Regions from separate parts of the Syntrophomonas curvata genome, predicted to be linked through region 1. Evidence: riboswitches for the same ligand, from Rfam matches in the RefSeq annotation. Region 1 holds a riboswitch; each other region holds the start of a gene.

Region 1 (4,658 bases):
TACATACATGACTTAAAGGGTAAGTTTACATCAATAAATAAAAATGCCGAACAGATTACCGGATACAGCCGTGAGGAAGCATTGCAGATAGGTTTCCTGGATGTGGTCGCCCCGGAACATGCGGATATTGCCGGCAAACAAATTGTAAAGGATATTTTTCAAGGGCGCATCCCCACCTATGAGCTGGACATTATCACCAAGTCCGGCCAACGGGTGCCTCTGGAGATTCGCCCCCGGCTCCTGTATAAAGATGGCAAGCCGTATGCGGTACAGGGTATCGCCCGGGATATAGCCGAACGGAAGTTAATGGAGAATCAGCTTCGGGCTACCAACCAGCGGCTGCTTGATATAATCGAATTCCTTCCCGATGCTACCTTTGTCATTGACCAGAACCGCAGGGTAATTGCCTGGAACCGCGCTACTGAGGAAATGACCGGTCTTAATAAAAAAGACATAATCGGGCAGGGTGATTATGGCTACGCCATACCTTTTTACGGATACCCCCGCCCTATGCTGCTGGACTTGATTACGGCTTCAGACGAGGATATAGGCAAGCATTACAAGGAAGTCCGCCGCGAGGGGCAAAGCCTGTATACGGAAATCTTCTCTCCGGGCGTATATGATGGAGAAGGCGCCTACATTTGGGTTAAAGCCTCTCCCCTCTTTGACACTGACGGCAACCGGGTAGGGGCTATAGAGTCTATCCGGGATATAAGCGAGCGTAAACATATCGAAGAGCAGCTTCGTTATCTCAGCCTGCATGACCGGCTTACCGGACTATATAACCGCACTTACTTTGAAGAAGAGATTAGGCGGATAGAAAACGGCCGCTTCTACCCCACCGGTCTTTTAGTCTGTGATGTGGATGGTCTGAAGCTGGTAAATGATACCCTGGGGCATGATGCCGGTGATAAGGTATTGATTGCCGTATCCCGGGTGATTGAAAAATGCTTCCGGGGCGATGATGTGGTAGCCCGGGTAGGAGGCGATGAATTTGCCGTTCTCATGCTGCGCAGTCCGGAACTGATTGTAGAGACCGCCTGTCAGAGAGTTCGGGACGCAGTAGAAAGCTATAACAATAACAACCCGGATATACCCCTAAGTCTTTCTATCGGCTTTGCTGTCCGGAATGAGCCTTCCATAAGCATGAATGAAGTTTTTCAAGCGGCTGACAATAACATGTATCGGGAAAAACTTCACCGACGTCAGAGTGCCCGGAGCGCTATTGTCAAAACGCTTATGAAAGCACTTCAGGCCAGGGATTTTCTAACCGAGGGGCATGCAGAACGCATTCAGGGGCTGGTAGCGTCTTTGGGAGAATATATCGGGCTGCCCGGCCATCATATCGCCGACCTGCGCTTATTAGCTGAATTTCATGATATCGGCAAGGTAGGAATCTCCGATAATATTCTTTTTAAACCCGGCCCTTTGAGCGAGGAAGAAGTGTTCGAAATGCAGCGCCATTCCGAAATCGGGCACCGCATCGCCCTGTCCGCCCCGGATCTGGTGCCTATCGCCGATTGGATATTAAAACACCATGAATGGTGGAATGGAAACGGTTATCCCCTGGGGCTGAAAGCAGAGGAAATTCCTCTGGAAAGCAGGATGCTGGCTATTGCCGACGCCTATGACGCCATGACCAGCGACCGCCCTTATCGCAAAGCCATGAAAAAAAATGATGCTATTTCGGAACTTCGGCGCTTTGCCGGTATACAATTCGACCCTTATCTGCTCGACTACTTTATAGAAATAATTGAAAAAGCCCATATCTAAGTTGGATTTTTTTATTGCCTTTTCCCTGACCATGTGATAAGCTGAACAAAATAAATAGGTTCTCCGAGCTCCCCTACCTAAGGTGTTTTGCTATGGTTCTGGAGCCTGGGTGCAGAGGGAAACTCCTGTGCCTTCCCCTATTGTGAAAAGGAGTTCAGTTTAGGCCTATATTGTTAGGTCTGGTTGGTCGTACCTTTTTTACGAGGATACGACCATTGTTTTTACATATGGCAAAAAGCTGTAAAAGGCTTTTTCATACAATCCCAATCTTTTTCCTCCCGCTTGCTTTTGTAAGCGGGCCTTTTTTTATCCGCTAATGACAAAGTAATCTTTAATTGGTACAATATTCATTAATAATAGTCGTTCACACGAAGTGAAAACGAAGCTGCTGGAAACCAGACAGCAGGAGCAGAATTCCTAAACTTTCTTTTTCCCGGATATAAACCGGGAGTGAACCTATCCATGAAGGATAGAAGTCAATCAGACGGATGGTTCATGCAAAGGAGGTGAAGGATTTTTTGTTTTCTGTGAACTTCTATACAAGGAGGGAGAATATTGAGTACTGCAGTGCTAAATAATGGTGTTATTCATGTCAGTGATAAATGCAAGGCCTGTGATCATTGTACGTCCATCTGTCCTACCGGCGCCATCCAGGGCAGATTGGGGGAAAAGCATCATATTGAAGTTGGGAAATGCATAAACTGCGGACAATGCCTTATCAATTGTCCCTTTGGCGCTATTGACGATTTCAGCATGGTCAATGAGCGGATAATAAAAGCTCTGGATAATCCCAACCAATTCGTAGTAGTTCAGGAAGCCCCGGCAGTAAGGGTAGCTCTGGGTGAAGAATTCGGCCTGGCGCCAGGAACCAATGTCAAACATAAAATGTATGCCGCTTTAAGAAAACTCGGTTTTGATAAGGTGTACGACACCGAATTTGCGGCTGACCTGACCATAACCGAAGAAGGAACTGAACTCATCCACCGGGTCTTCAACGCCCTGGGGGTTCCCGGTTTTGAACATGCCGGACCTCTCCCCCAGTTTACTTCCTGCTGCCCCGCCTGGGTAAAGTATGCCGAAGATAAATACCCGCAAATCCTGCCCCATGTTTCAACTGCCAAATCTCCCCAGCAAATGTTCGGAGCCGTGTCCAAGACTTATTTGGCAGAGAAACTAAACCTTGACCCCGGCAGTATATATTCCGTTTCGGTCATGCCCTGTACCGCCAAAAAGTATGAATGCGACCGTCCTGAATTCATTGCCAGCGGCTACAAGGATGTTGATGCCGTAATGACCACCCGGGAACTGGCGCAAATGATAAAGACTGCAGGTATAGATTTTGTCAATCTTCATGATGAACGCGCCGATCAATTTATAGGAAGCTCCACCGGGGCAGCAACCATATTCGGAGTTACCGGAGGAGTTATGGAGGCGGCTCTGCGTACCGCCTACGAAGTACTTAGCGGGGAAACCCTGGGTAAAGTTGATTTCCAGGCAGTAAGAGGGCTTAAACCGGTAAGAGAAGCAGTGGTAGAGGTCCCGATCCAAGCCCTGGGAGGAAAGGCCCTGCCGGTCAGCGTATGTATAGTAACTGGCACCAAGCACGTTGACCGTATAATTGAAGATGTATTGGCTGGTCGCAGCAAGTATCACTTTATTGAAGTGATGAACTGTCCCGGCGGATGTATTAATGGCGGCGGTCAGCCCATAAGGCGTGATACCTATTAAAGGAAGGGGGATCCTGTTATGAATATCTTTATTGAAAAAACGGGCATGACCAGACGTCAGTTCCTAAAAGGAAGCGGCATGCTGGCTGTTGCCGTCATAGTATCCGGGGTTTTCGCCAAGATAGGTATTGATGCTTTTGCTGCCGGTGACGATTATATTGCCCAGCGGGCAGCGGGACTTTATACCCTGGACGAAAAAATGGCCTTACGCAAATCCCATCAAAATCCGGAGATAGTCGAGATTTACCGGGAATTCCTGTCACCCGGGGAGGAGAAATACCTGAGCGAAAAAGCTCATCACCTGCTCCACACTAAATATGGCAAAGATATCCCAACCTTTATCGAAGAACTTAAAGGGCGTCACCAGGGCGAAGACAACCATGAAGCAGCGTAAAAGGGAGGTATAGTGATGAGCGAAGAAATTAAAGGAAATGTACTGAAGCATGATACCCAAACCCGTACCATGCACTGGATTCACCTGCTGGCCTTTATTGTTCTTGGACTTACGGGAATAGGTTTTTACTGGGATATCGCCGGTATAGCCAGTATATTTGGAGGACCGGCCAACGCCTCTTTGGTTCACCGCTGGGCCGGGGTTATTTTTACCGTGGGGCCAACCCTTTATATTCTATTAAACTTTGACCGCTTTTCCCGTTTTGTAGATACCATATCCACTTTCACCAAGGACGATTTTGCCTGGCTAAAGACCATGGGAGGATATGTACCGTTCATTAAAGTCGAGCAGGCGCCTCCCCAGGAAAAGTATAATGCCGGTCAAAAAATCCTGGGGGGCCTGATTATCGTAGGCTGCCTTTTAATAATTATCACCGGTTTTCCCATGTGGCTATGGCGGGATGCGGTATCCTCAGCATTCCTTGCCATCTGCTACAACATTCACTTCTGGACTGCCATGGTAATGATCTTACTGGTGGCGGGACACTTTTTCCTGGCTGCCGTTCACCCCAAATCCCGGGTAGAATTCGCTTCCATGATGCTGGACGGCTATGTCGATGCACAGGTTACAGCCCACCATAATGCCAAATGGTTTGCCCAGTTGCAGAAAATAGAATAGACTTGTTTATTCGGGGCCCGGTACCGACCGGGCCTTTTCTGCCTGCTCCGCAATATGTATCAAAATCCCCTGTTACCAGGCAGGAT
Region 2 (4,658 bases), 1.2 Mb from region 1:
TTTTCCGGATCAGCCATAAAATTGTTATCCTTAAACTCCGGGTTCCCGCCGCCTTCCTTTTTTTTCGGCTGATCTAACAAAAGCTGATTTACCTTATGCTCCTGCAGTTTCGGTTCCGGTTTGTTTTTTTCACCCTTAGGCGCACTATTCCCCGGTGTCTTCGAAGTCTGACCGGGAGGATGCTCATCAATCACTATCAGTTGGTTGCCTTTGCGGATAACCTTGGCGGCAGAAGGTCGGCCTTGCTGCCCGGCCACACTCTCTTTAAGAGTGGTATCGATAATTTTCAACAGCCTTTCTTCTCTTTGCTTGTCTTTTTGGTTCTTGACGGATAAGGATACACTAACCTGATTGTTTTCTCCCTTATCCCCGGCTGCCAACCCCGGCTCGCTTCCCCGCCTTTCGACTATCATATTTATCGCCTGATTCAGACTTTTCCCATTCAAGCTCAGGTCCTTCACCTCTGCTTTGGCATCAGTATTACTGGTTCTTACTGACACCACCCGATCCCAGCGATTCAGACCCAGATTGATTCCCGGGGATACGTTGGCCCTGGCCGTGACCGTAAAAAAGTCGAGACTGGTTAGGGTGATGAGAATAAAAACGGCCGCCACACTTGCATATTTTAACGCCGCATTGCTTTTTAACTGGTAAAGCTGCCCGGTTTGTAAGCGTTCCCGGGTTCTAACCCGTTTATAATCCCCGCCGGGGAGCAGCACTATGGCCCAGCCCTCTCCGGCTTCAAGCACCAGACCCTTTTCCTTGGCCATCCCTATTCTCCTTTCCCTATGACTCGATATAGGTTTTTAACAGCGGTAAATCATAAACTGCGACCAGAACGGCGGCAATGATGTATTTTCGATATCGGTCAGCAGTTTTCCGGTTTACGGCATACCTGCGCTCCAGTTCTTTTAGAGGCAGGGTTTTATTTTTCATCAACCAGGCGGTCATTTCCTCATCCCGGGCGATTTTCCAAGCGATAACCAGAGCTTTCTCCCGCGCTCTTATCTGCCTGGGCCCGCCCGCCACCAGGTCTTTAAAATCAATCTGGTAATCGCTCAGCAAACCTCTGAACCTATGTATCTCCTCCTGGCGGCTAAGGTCATCCAGGATTTCTTCCACCTGATTTTCACCGTCAAAATTGAAGTCGTCCAGCTGCGTTTCTTTTAAAAAAGAAAACGGCAGGGGGCGACGTTTTTCCTGGCGCTGATAATCAATAATGCGGCTCCGCACTACCCGGGCCAAATAGAGTAAAAAACTTCCCCGACCAGGTTCATATCTATCAAACGCTTCAATTATGGCCAGGCGGGCAATACTCGCTTCCTCGTCAAATTCATGTATATACTTGCCACAGGTTTTGGAGCTGACCCGCAGACAGAAAGGTATTATGCTGTCATATATATCGTTTAATACTTCCTTATTACCATAATGGTAGTCCCGCCAGGCAGTCTGCGCGATCGTCTCCAGTTCGCTGCTTCTGGATACCTGCATTTTGTTCCTCCCGAGGACTGTTTTATATTAAAGTCATTATAACCCTAAGCTTGCTTTGTCAGCGCACAGGCGATTTGCATTTGTGTTATTTTCCCAATCTATCCGCTATTCTTTTTGTTTATAAATACGAGGGCTTATGCTTAAAATCTGGGGTCGTCTTCAAAAATATCTCTGCCAAAGTTTTTTATAGGTGAAACAAAAATTTTTTATATTAAGGAGGAATTCGCGGAATAATTGCAGAATGCTTGTAATGAAGTAGGGGTTGGTAGATAAGCATTAGTGAAAATTTTAACAATTTTACAGTTTAATAACAATATCTTCGAGCCAATTGGCCTAAGGCTAAGTGCTATGGGCAATTGGCCGCTGGGTAAATTTTATGCCCTTAGGGTTCAAGGCGGAAACGCCTGCGCCTCCCATTTTCGGAAAGAAGATTAGGAAACATTAGGCAATTTAAAATTGGTTAATCATTATAATACCGCCTGGCCAAGGGTTTGGAGATGTATCGATATTCCCGTTGGTTAATTGCCGCTTGTCGGGTATGGTTGGGGTACGATTCAGCTCCAAAATTTATGCCAGGATCTTCTTCGGTTCCTGGCATTTTTCGAATTAGGGCTGGTCACTTCAAATACCCGCTACAGGTTATATGCCTTGTATTAGCTTAAATCGCGGCTTCCATTGCAGTTTTGGCTTTTCAAGCAATATCTGAGGAAAGGAGGGATATGGGGATGGATTATAAACAGATTATTGCCAGCTATGCGGATAAGCCTGGGGGGTTAATTGAGGCTTTTCATGCGGTACAGAAAGAATTCAGCTATGTGCCCGTCGAAGCTGTCGCTGAGGCAGCCAGAGTCTTTAATGTTCCTGCCAGCGCAGCCTACGGTGTAGCTACCTTTTACTCTATGTTTGCGGTAGAGTCCAGGGGTAAAAACGTAATTAGAATATGCGAAAGTGCGCCTTGCCATGTAGCAGGAGCCGCCGATGTTGTGGCAGCGCTGGAGAGAGAGCTGGGCATCAGAATGGGAGAGAGCACCTCAGATGGCCAGTTTGCTCTGGAGTATACTGAATGTGTCGGACAATGCCAGGCAACTCCCGTGATTACAATAAACGGCAAGCCCTATCTTGATGTAAGCCCGGGCAGGATACCATCCATTCTGGCAGAATACAAGTAGTCAATAAAAACCGGTACTAGCCATTGATTAGAAAGACTCAAGACTCCAAACATAAAGAAAGGAGGTCAAAAAATGGCCGAAGAGATGCGGATCGTATTGCGTAATTACGGCAAAATCGATCCTTTGAAAATCGAAGACTATATGGCCCAGGGGGGATATAAATCCCTGGAAAAAGCCAGCCGTATGGATAGAGAAGCGCTTATAGAAGAAGTCAAGAAATCCAATTTAAGAGGCCGGGGTGGTGCAGGCTTTAATTGCGGGCAAAAATGGTCTTTTGCTTACCGGGCCCCTGCTGATGAAAAATATGTGGTCTGCAATGCGGATGAAGGCGAACCCGGTACTTATAAAGACCGTTTGATTATGGAAAACGACCCTCACACCCTGATCGAAGGAATGGCGATTTGCGGTTATGCTATCGGAGCAAAACAAGGCTTTATATATCTGCGCGGGGAATATCCCCAGTTAATCGATATATTGAACAACGCCATCAGCCAGGCAAAAGCCAAAGGCGTACTGCAGGGATTTGACGTCGAGGTAAGAAGCGGAGCCGGGGCTTATGTCTGCGGTGAAGAAACTGCCCTGATTGAGTCGATCGAGGGCAAACGGGGTGAACCCCGTTTCAAGCCCCCTTATCCTCCATCCGAAGGTTTATGGATGAAACCGACCATAGTCAACAATGTTGAAACCTTTGCCAACATCCCGGTAATCCTTGAAAAAGGGGCCGAGTGGTATGCAGGCATCGGTGTTCCCTCCTACCCGGGAACCAAAGTATTTACTCTGACCGGGGATGTTAATAATAAAACCTTCTTTGAGGTACCAACCAATACTACCATCAGAGAAATCGTCTTCCAGTTCGGCGGCGGTATCCCGGGAGACAAGAAGTTTAAGGCCGTACAGATAGGCGGAACCTCCGGTGCATTTATACCCGATTCACTTCTGGATACGCCGGCGGCTTTTGACAATATGTCTGCTATAGGAGCTACGCTGGGCTCCGGAGCCGTTTTCGTACTTGACGAAAGCCGCGATATAGTAGATGTAACTACCCGTATTGCCAAGTTCTTTGAACACGAATCCTGTGGTAAATGCGCGCCCTGCCGGGAAGGCACCGCCCGCATGCACGAACTGATGGAATCGGTGAACAGCGGTAATGGCAGTTTAAGCGACATTGCACTTATGCAAAAACTGGGCGATGTCATGTCTATTGCCTGCCTCTGCGGTCTGGGGCAGGCAGCACCGGCGCCGGTACTCACCACCATCAAACACTTTGCAGCCGACTATAATGCCAAGTTGATGTAGGAAAGAGCGAAGGAGGGAATATAATGGTTAACTTAACGATAGACGGAATCCAAGTATCCGTTCCCGAAGGCTCAACCATCCTGCAGGCAGCTAAAGAAGTCGGTGTCAAAATTCCTACACTCTGTTATCATCCGGACCAGGCAGTAAAAGCCAACTGCCGGGTATGCGTATGTGAAGTTGAAGGAAGCAGACTTCTCCAAGCCGCCTGTGCGCAGCCGGTAATGGAAGGAATGGTTGTTAAAACCCGCACCCCCAAGGTAATAGAAGCCAGAAAAACCATACTGGAATTAATTCTGGCTCATCATCCCCAGGATTGTTTGAATTGTATCCGCAACGGCAACTGCGAGCTGCAGGACCTGGCCAATGAGTACTTCATCCGTGACAACCCATTTACCCTGAAGGTAAGAGGCCTGGAGAAAGACTACTCTACCCCGTCCATATTCAGAGACCCTGACAAGTGCGTACTCTGCCGCCGCTGCATCGATGCCTGCTCGGTAGTCCAAAGTGTAAACGCCCTGGGTCTGGAAAGCCGTGGAGTTCACTCCATGGTAGTACCGACCATGGGTGGTGACCTGATGGACAGCCCCTGTGTCATGTGCGGTCAGTGCGTCCATGCCTGCCCGGTGGGAGCTATTGGTGAAGTTGAAGAAATTGACAAGCTGCTGGCAGCCATTGCCGACCCGGATAAAATTGTTGTGACTC
Region 3 (4,658 bases), 1.5 Mb from region 1:
GTGCACCCACCGTGCTCCTTTAAATGATATCCTTAAAGGTTATGATGTTTTCGGCGGCAAAAAAGACAATTGCCTGAAATGGATAGTAACTCCCTATGAAAAATAGAATACGCTAAGATTTCCTTAGGCATTCTCTCGTTCATTTGCCCTAGGATTCATGTTCAAAGAAGGCCGGAAGCACCCTCTGATTATGGGGGTGCTTCCGGCCTTGGTATGCCTGCGCCTGCCGGATTGAGTGGAAAAAACATTTTAATCTTATATAATGTTAGTATCAGGGTGATTGCCTGCCCGCTGGATTCCTCCATCTTGTCAAGCCAAGCGGCTCCATTAAGTATGCCGAAGAAATAATCAATAATTAGGAGGGGAAAACAGTGACTGACAGAAAATATCTCCGGCTGATGTTAATATTATTGATAATCCTGCTGGCGGTTATGGGATTACGTTACTGGCGGGCCAACCAGGACGGTGGGGGGAAAACTATTACCGTCACCGACTGCTTGGATCGCCGGGTGCAAGTCCCGGCTAAAGTTGAACGGGTGGCCTGTTTATATGCTTTTGCGGGGTATGCGACCGCTATGCTGGGCCAGGGTGACAAAATTGTTGCCGTACCTGATGATCTGAAGCAAGATGTATTGCTGAATGAAATCTATCCGGACATAAGCCGGGCGCTGGTACCCGTTGCAGAAGGCTCTATAGATATTGAAGAGTTACTTAAAGCCGACCCGGATGTGGTATTGGTTAAAAACAGTACCGCAGCCGATCCGGCCGAAGCGAAAAAACTGGAAAAATCCAATATTCCTTACCTGGCGGTGGACTACTCCGGTATAGAGGAACAGCAGCATGCTGTTACGGTTATCGCTCAGGCTCTGGGGGCAGCAGAGCGGGGGAAGCTATATAACGATTACTATCAGAATTGTATTTATAAGGTCCGGAAAGTGGCGGCAACTATTCCTGAAGCAGAGCGGGTGCGGGTCTACCGCGCAACGGACGAAGCCACTGATACGGATGGGCCGGACACTTTGGCAGCTGATTGGACCCAGACAGCTGGAGCCATAAATGTATCGGTGGATCAGCCTTTGCGGCATTTTGGAGGCAAGAATTCTGCCAGCCTGGAACAGATACTGCAGTGGGACCCGGATGTGATCCTGGTAAATGAACCTGAGACAGCAAAATATATCAGCGGCAGTTTCCGGTGGTCCCCCTTAAAGGCGGTAAAAGAAAGCAGGGTTTATCAGATGCCCGGCGGCATATCCCGCTGGGGTAATGCCGAGGGGGTGGAAACACCGCTGGCCGTAATGTGGACTGCGCATCTGCTTTATCCCGAACGCTTTCCGGATATAAATATCAAGCAGGAAGCCCAGGATTTTTATCAAAAAATCTTTAATTATCAAGTGTCCGGGGACATGCTGGACATCATATTGAACGGCGAGGGCATGTGCGGACAGAACGAACAACCCGGTTGACGTTACGCTCCACCGCAGGGCGGGAAGTAATGAGAGTAATTGGTAAGGATTATCATGAATCGGAGGCGGTCAACGTGCAGATACCGGTTGTCCGTCGAGGATACGGATGATTCAGAAAGCAGAGGGTCAGGAGAACCAGCTGTTGTAAATCTCCTGAACTTCATAACCGTATTAAAACGATATAAAATTTCTTTATTAAACCCATCGTAAAAACATATAGGCCAAATTTCATGCATTAAACGTTCTGATATCTAATTCTTATCATGCGGAGTATAAATTAATTTTATACTTACCATTAAATGGTTTGACATAAATTCCGACTTCTCCTAGAATAATTACAAATATTTACTATAAATTTAGAAATATTGCAAAAAATCAAGATTTCTTTCTCTGAGCCTTTTAGCCCAAATTTTGCCAGCCAGGGTTACTGGGCTGGGTACCGGGGGAAACGCCTCCCCGTTTGCGGAAGGGAGCACATTATCCGTCTGTTTTATTTGGAGAGGTGTAGTGTGCTTTTTACCAGTACCCTGTCTTTTATGACCCGGCTCCGGTCAGGAGACAAGCTCCGGGCTGTCGGACTGGGGCTTTGGCCTATGGGTAGAGGGGAACACCTTGTGCCTCCATGTACTGTGGAAAGGAGTACCTGATAAACGTTCTATCGTGGGACGGGTGTAGCGTACTTTTTTGTCACTAGCCTGTCTTTTATACAAACAAGTTGCTCCGAGCTTTTTAACCTAAGGTGATTTACTATGGCTAAAAGGCCTGGGTGCAGAGGGAAACGCCTGTGCCTCCCCGTATTGTGGAAAGGAGTTGCAATATAACTATTTGTTTTTATCAAAACAGGTAGCTGTATGTGCTTTTTGCCGGTACGGATACCTGTTTTCTGTGTATATGGATAAATAACCGGGCGGGGAATTCTCTGTCTGGCGAATGATTAAGGGAGGGGGGATTGAAGAAAGGCCTGCCGTTTTACATTGCTCCGAGCTTGGTATGCCTAAAGCCGTAAAGCCATGGTGTAAAGCCGATAGGGTGAATCTGGAAACAGGTTCGCCTCCCGATTTTGGAAAGGAGCCCGAGACCGCCTGATAAGGACCAGATAATTGCTATTTCTGGACTTCTTTTAGCTGTATCCGGTGCAATTATTTGAACCTCCAGGTTAGGCGGGGGTTTTTTTGTTTTTTTATCTGACTTGAGAGCAAGCAAGAGTTATGGAAGGAGTGATCGGAGTGGGAATGGTCAAAGTGATCATTGATGGAAAGGAGGTTGAAGTTGCGGAAGGTACTACTATAATGCAGGCAGCCGACCAGATAGGGATAGAAATCCCCCGGCTCTGCTATGACCCGGAGTTAAAACCCCTGGGAGCCTGCCGCCTTTGCGTAGTACAAGTGGAAGGAAATCGTCTTTTCCCGGCATCCTGTGTAACCCCGGTTAGTCCAGGCATGGTAGTGCATACGGAGTCCCCGGACATCGCGGAAGCCAGGCGCACCATTCTGGAATTACTGGTGGCCAATCATCCCCTGGATTGCATGACCTGTGATAAACTGGGCGACTGCAAGCTGGCTGACTACTGCTACAAGTATGGGATCAAAGAAAGTCCCTTCCAGGGAGAAAAGCACGATTATGCCATAGACGATTCCAATCCTTTTATTATCCGTGACCTCAACAAATGTATTCTTTGCGGCGCCTGTGTCCGGGCCTGTGAAGAATTAACCGGCGCCGATAACCTGAGTTATATTAACCGCGGGTTCCGGCGCAAGGCTACTACTGCCGGCGATGTGGATTATATCGATTCCGAAAGTTGTGTTTTCTGCGGACAGTGTGTGGCCGTATGTCCGACCGGAGCCCTGCAGGAAAAGAGTATGGCCGGCAAAGGCCGTCGGTGGGAGATCGAACGGGTCAGAACCACCTGCCCCTTCTGCGGAACGGGCTGCAATTTTGACCTGGCGGTAAAAGACGGCCAAGTAATCGGCGTTCTGTCCAATCCGGACAGCCCGGTAAACCAGCGCCGGCTCTGTATAAAAGGCCGTTTTGGCTGGGATTACATTTATAACGAAAAGAGGCTTACCACCCCGCTGATCAAGAAAAACGGGCAATTTGAAGAAGCCGGTTGGGAGGAAGCCTTCGACCTGATAGCAAAACGTTTTGGTGAGATTAAAGAAAAATACGGATCGGGCTCTTTTGCCGCTCTGAGCTCTGCCCGCTGTACCAATGAAGAGAACTACCTGGTTCAGAAATTTACCCGCGCAGTTATGGGCAACAATAACGTCGACCACTGCGCCCGAACCTGACACGCGCCGACTGTGGCCGGTCTGGCCACTACATTCGGAAGCGGCGCTATGACCAATTCCATCAATGAGATTTCCACCGACGCCGAGCTCATGTTCCTTATAGGAACCAATACTACGGAAGCTCACCCGGTTATTGGCTACAAAATGCGACAGGCAGCCCGCAACGGCTGCAAACTGGTCGTCTGTGACCCGCGCCACATAGACCTGGTCGATGAAGCCGACTACTGGCTGCGTCAGAATCCGGGTACCGATATTCCTCTTCTCAACGGACTCATGCATATCATTATCAAAGAAGGCCTGGAAGACAAGAAATTTATAGAAGAACGCACCGAAAACTATGAAGAAATGAAAGCTATAGCAGAAAACTATCCTCCGGAAAAGGTTGCTGAGATAACCGGCATTTCCGTTGAGGATCTGTATGCTGTTGCCCGCCTCTATGCCACTACCGACAAGGCTATGCTTTTCTATACCCTGGGAATAACCGAACACATTTGCGGAACCCGTAATGTTATGAGCTGTGCCAACCTGGCCATGCTGACCGGGCACCTGGGCCGTCCCGGGGTCGGCGTTTGTCCTATCCGCGGACAGAACAACGTTCAGGGAGCCTGTGACCAGGGAGCCCTGCCCAATGTCTACTCCGGCTACCAGAATGTAACCGTACCTGAAATAAAGGAAAAATTTGAAAAAGCCTGGGGCAGACCTATGTTGGACAAAGTGGGCCTGAAGATTCCTGAGATGTTTGAAGCAGCTCATGAAGGCAAGATCAAATCGATGTATATCCTCGGTGAAAATCCGGTTCTTACCGACCCTGACAGCAACCATATCCGCGGAGCCCTGGAAAAATTGGAATTTCTGGTAGTACAGGAATTATTCCTGTCGGAAACGGCGGAATATGCCGATGTTATCC

What was found. Region 1 has a riboswitch for molybdenum cofactor ahead of ACU70B_RS03360 ([FeFe] hydrogenase, group A). Riboswitches for the same ligand answer to the same signal wherever they lie in the genome.
Region 2: linked by a shared signal. The riboswitch ahead of ACU70B_RS08845 (NADH-quinone oxidoreductase subunit NuoE family protein) and the one ahead of ACU70B_RS03360 ([FeFe] hydrogenase, group A) in region 1 are both predicted to bind molybdenum cofactor.
Region 3: linked by a shared signal. The riboswitch ahead of fdhF (formate dehydrogenase subunit alpha) and the one ahead of ACU70B_RS03360 ([FeFe] hydrogenase, group A) in region 1 are both predicted to bind molybdenum cofactor.

Annotation. Positions count from the first base shown of each region.
Region 1 covers NZ_CM129641.1:789,583-794,240, reverse strand. The annotation lists gene ACU70B_RS03365 (PAS domain S-box protein) at 1-1,773, shown strand, start outside; molybdenum cofactor riboswitch at 1,823-1,942, shown strand; gene ACU70B_RS03360 ([FeFe] hydrogenase, group A) at 2,329-3,501, shown strand; gene ACU70B_RS03355 (iron hydrogenase small subunit) at 3,520-3,894, shown strand; gene ACU70B_RS03350 (formate dehydrogenase subunit gamma) at 3,910-4,572, shown strand.
Region 2 covers NZ_CM129641.1:1,981,390-1,986,047, forward strand. The annotation lists gene ACU70B_RS08835 (anti-sigma-I factor RsgI family protein) at 1-770, opposite strand, end outside; gene ACU70B_RS08840 (sigma factor) at 787-1,491, opposite strand; molybdenum cofactor riboswitch at 1,797-1,937, shown strand; gene ACU70B_RS08845 (NADH-quinone oxidoreductase subunit NuoE family protein) at 2,217-2,660, shown strand; gene nuoF (NADH-quinone oxidoreductase subunit NuoF) at 2,733-3,956, shown strand; gene ACU70B_RS08855 (NADH-dependent [FeFe] hydrogenase, group A6) at 3,980-4,658, shown strand, end outside.
Region 3 covers NZ_CM129641.1:2,253,015-2,257,672, reverse strand. The annotation lists gene ACU70B_RS10160 (alcohol dehydrogenase) at 1-106, shown strand, start outside; gene ACU70B_RS10155 (ABC transporter substrate-binding protein) at 372-1,463, shown strand; molybdenum cofactor riboswitch at 2,170-2,289, shown strand; molybdenum cofactor riboswitch at 2,429-2,550, shown strand; gene fdhF (formate dehydrogenase subunit alpha) at 2,690-4,658, shown strand, end outside.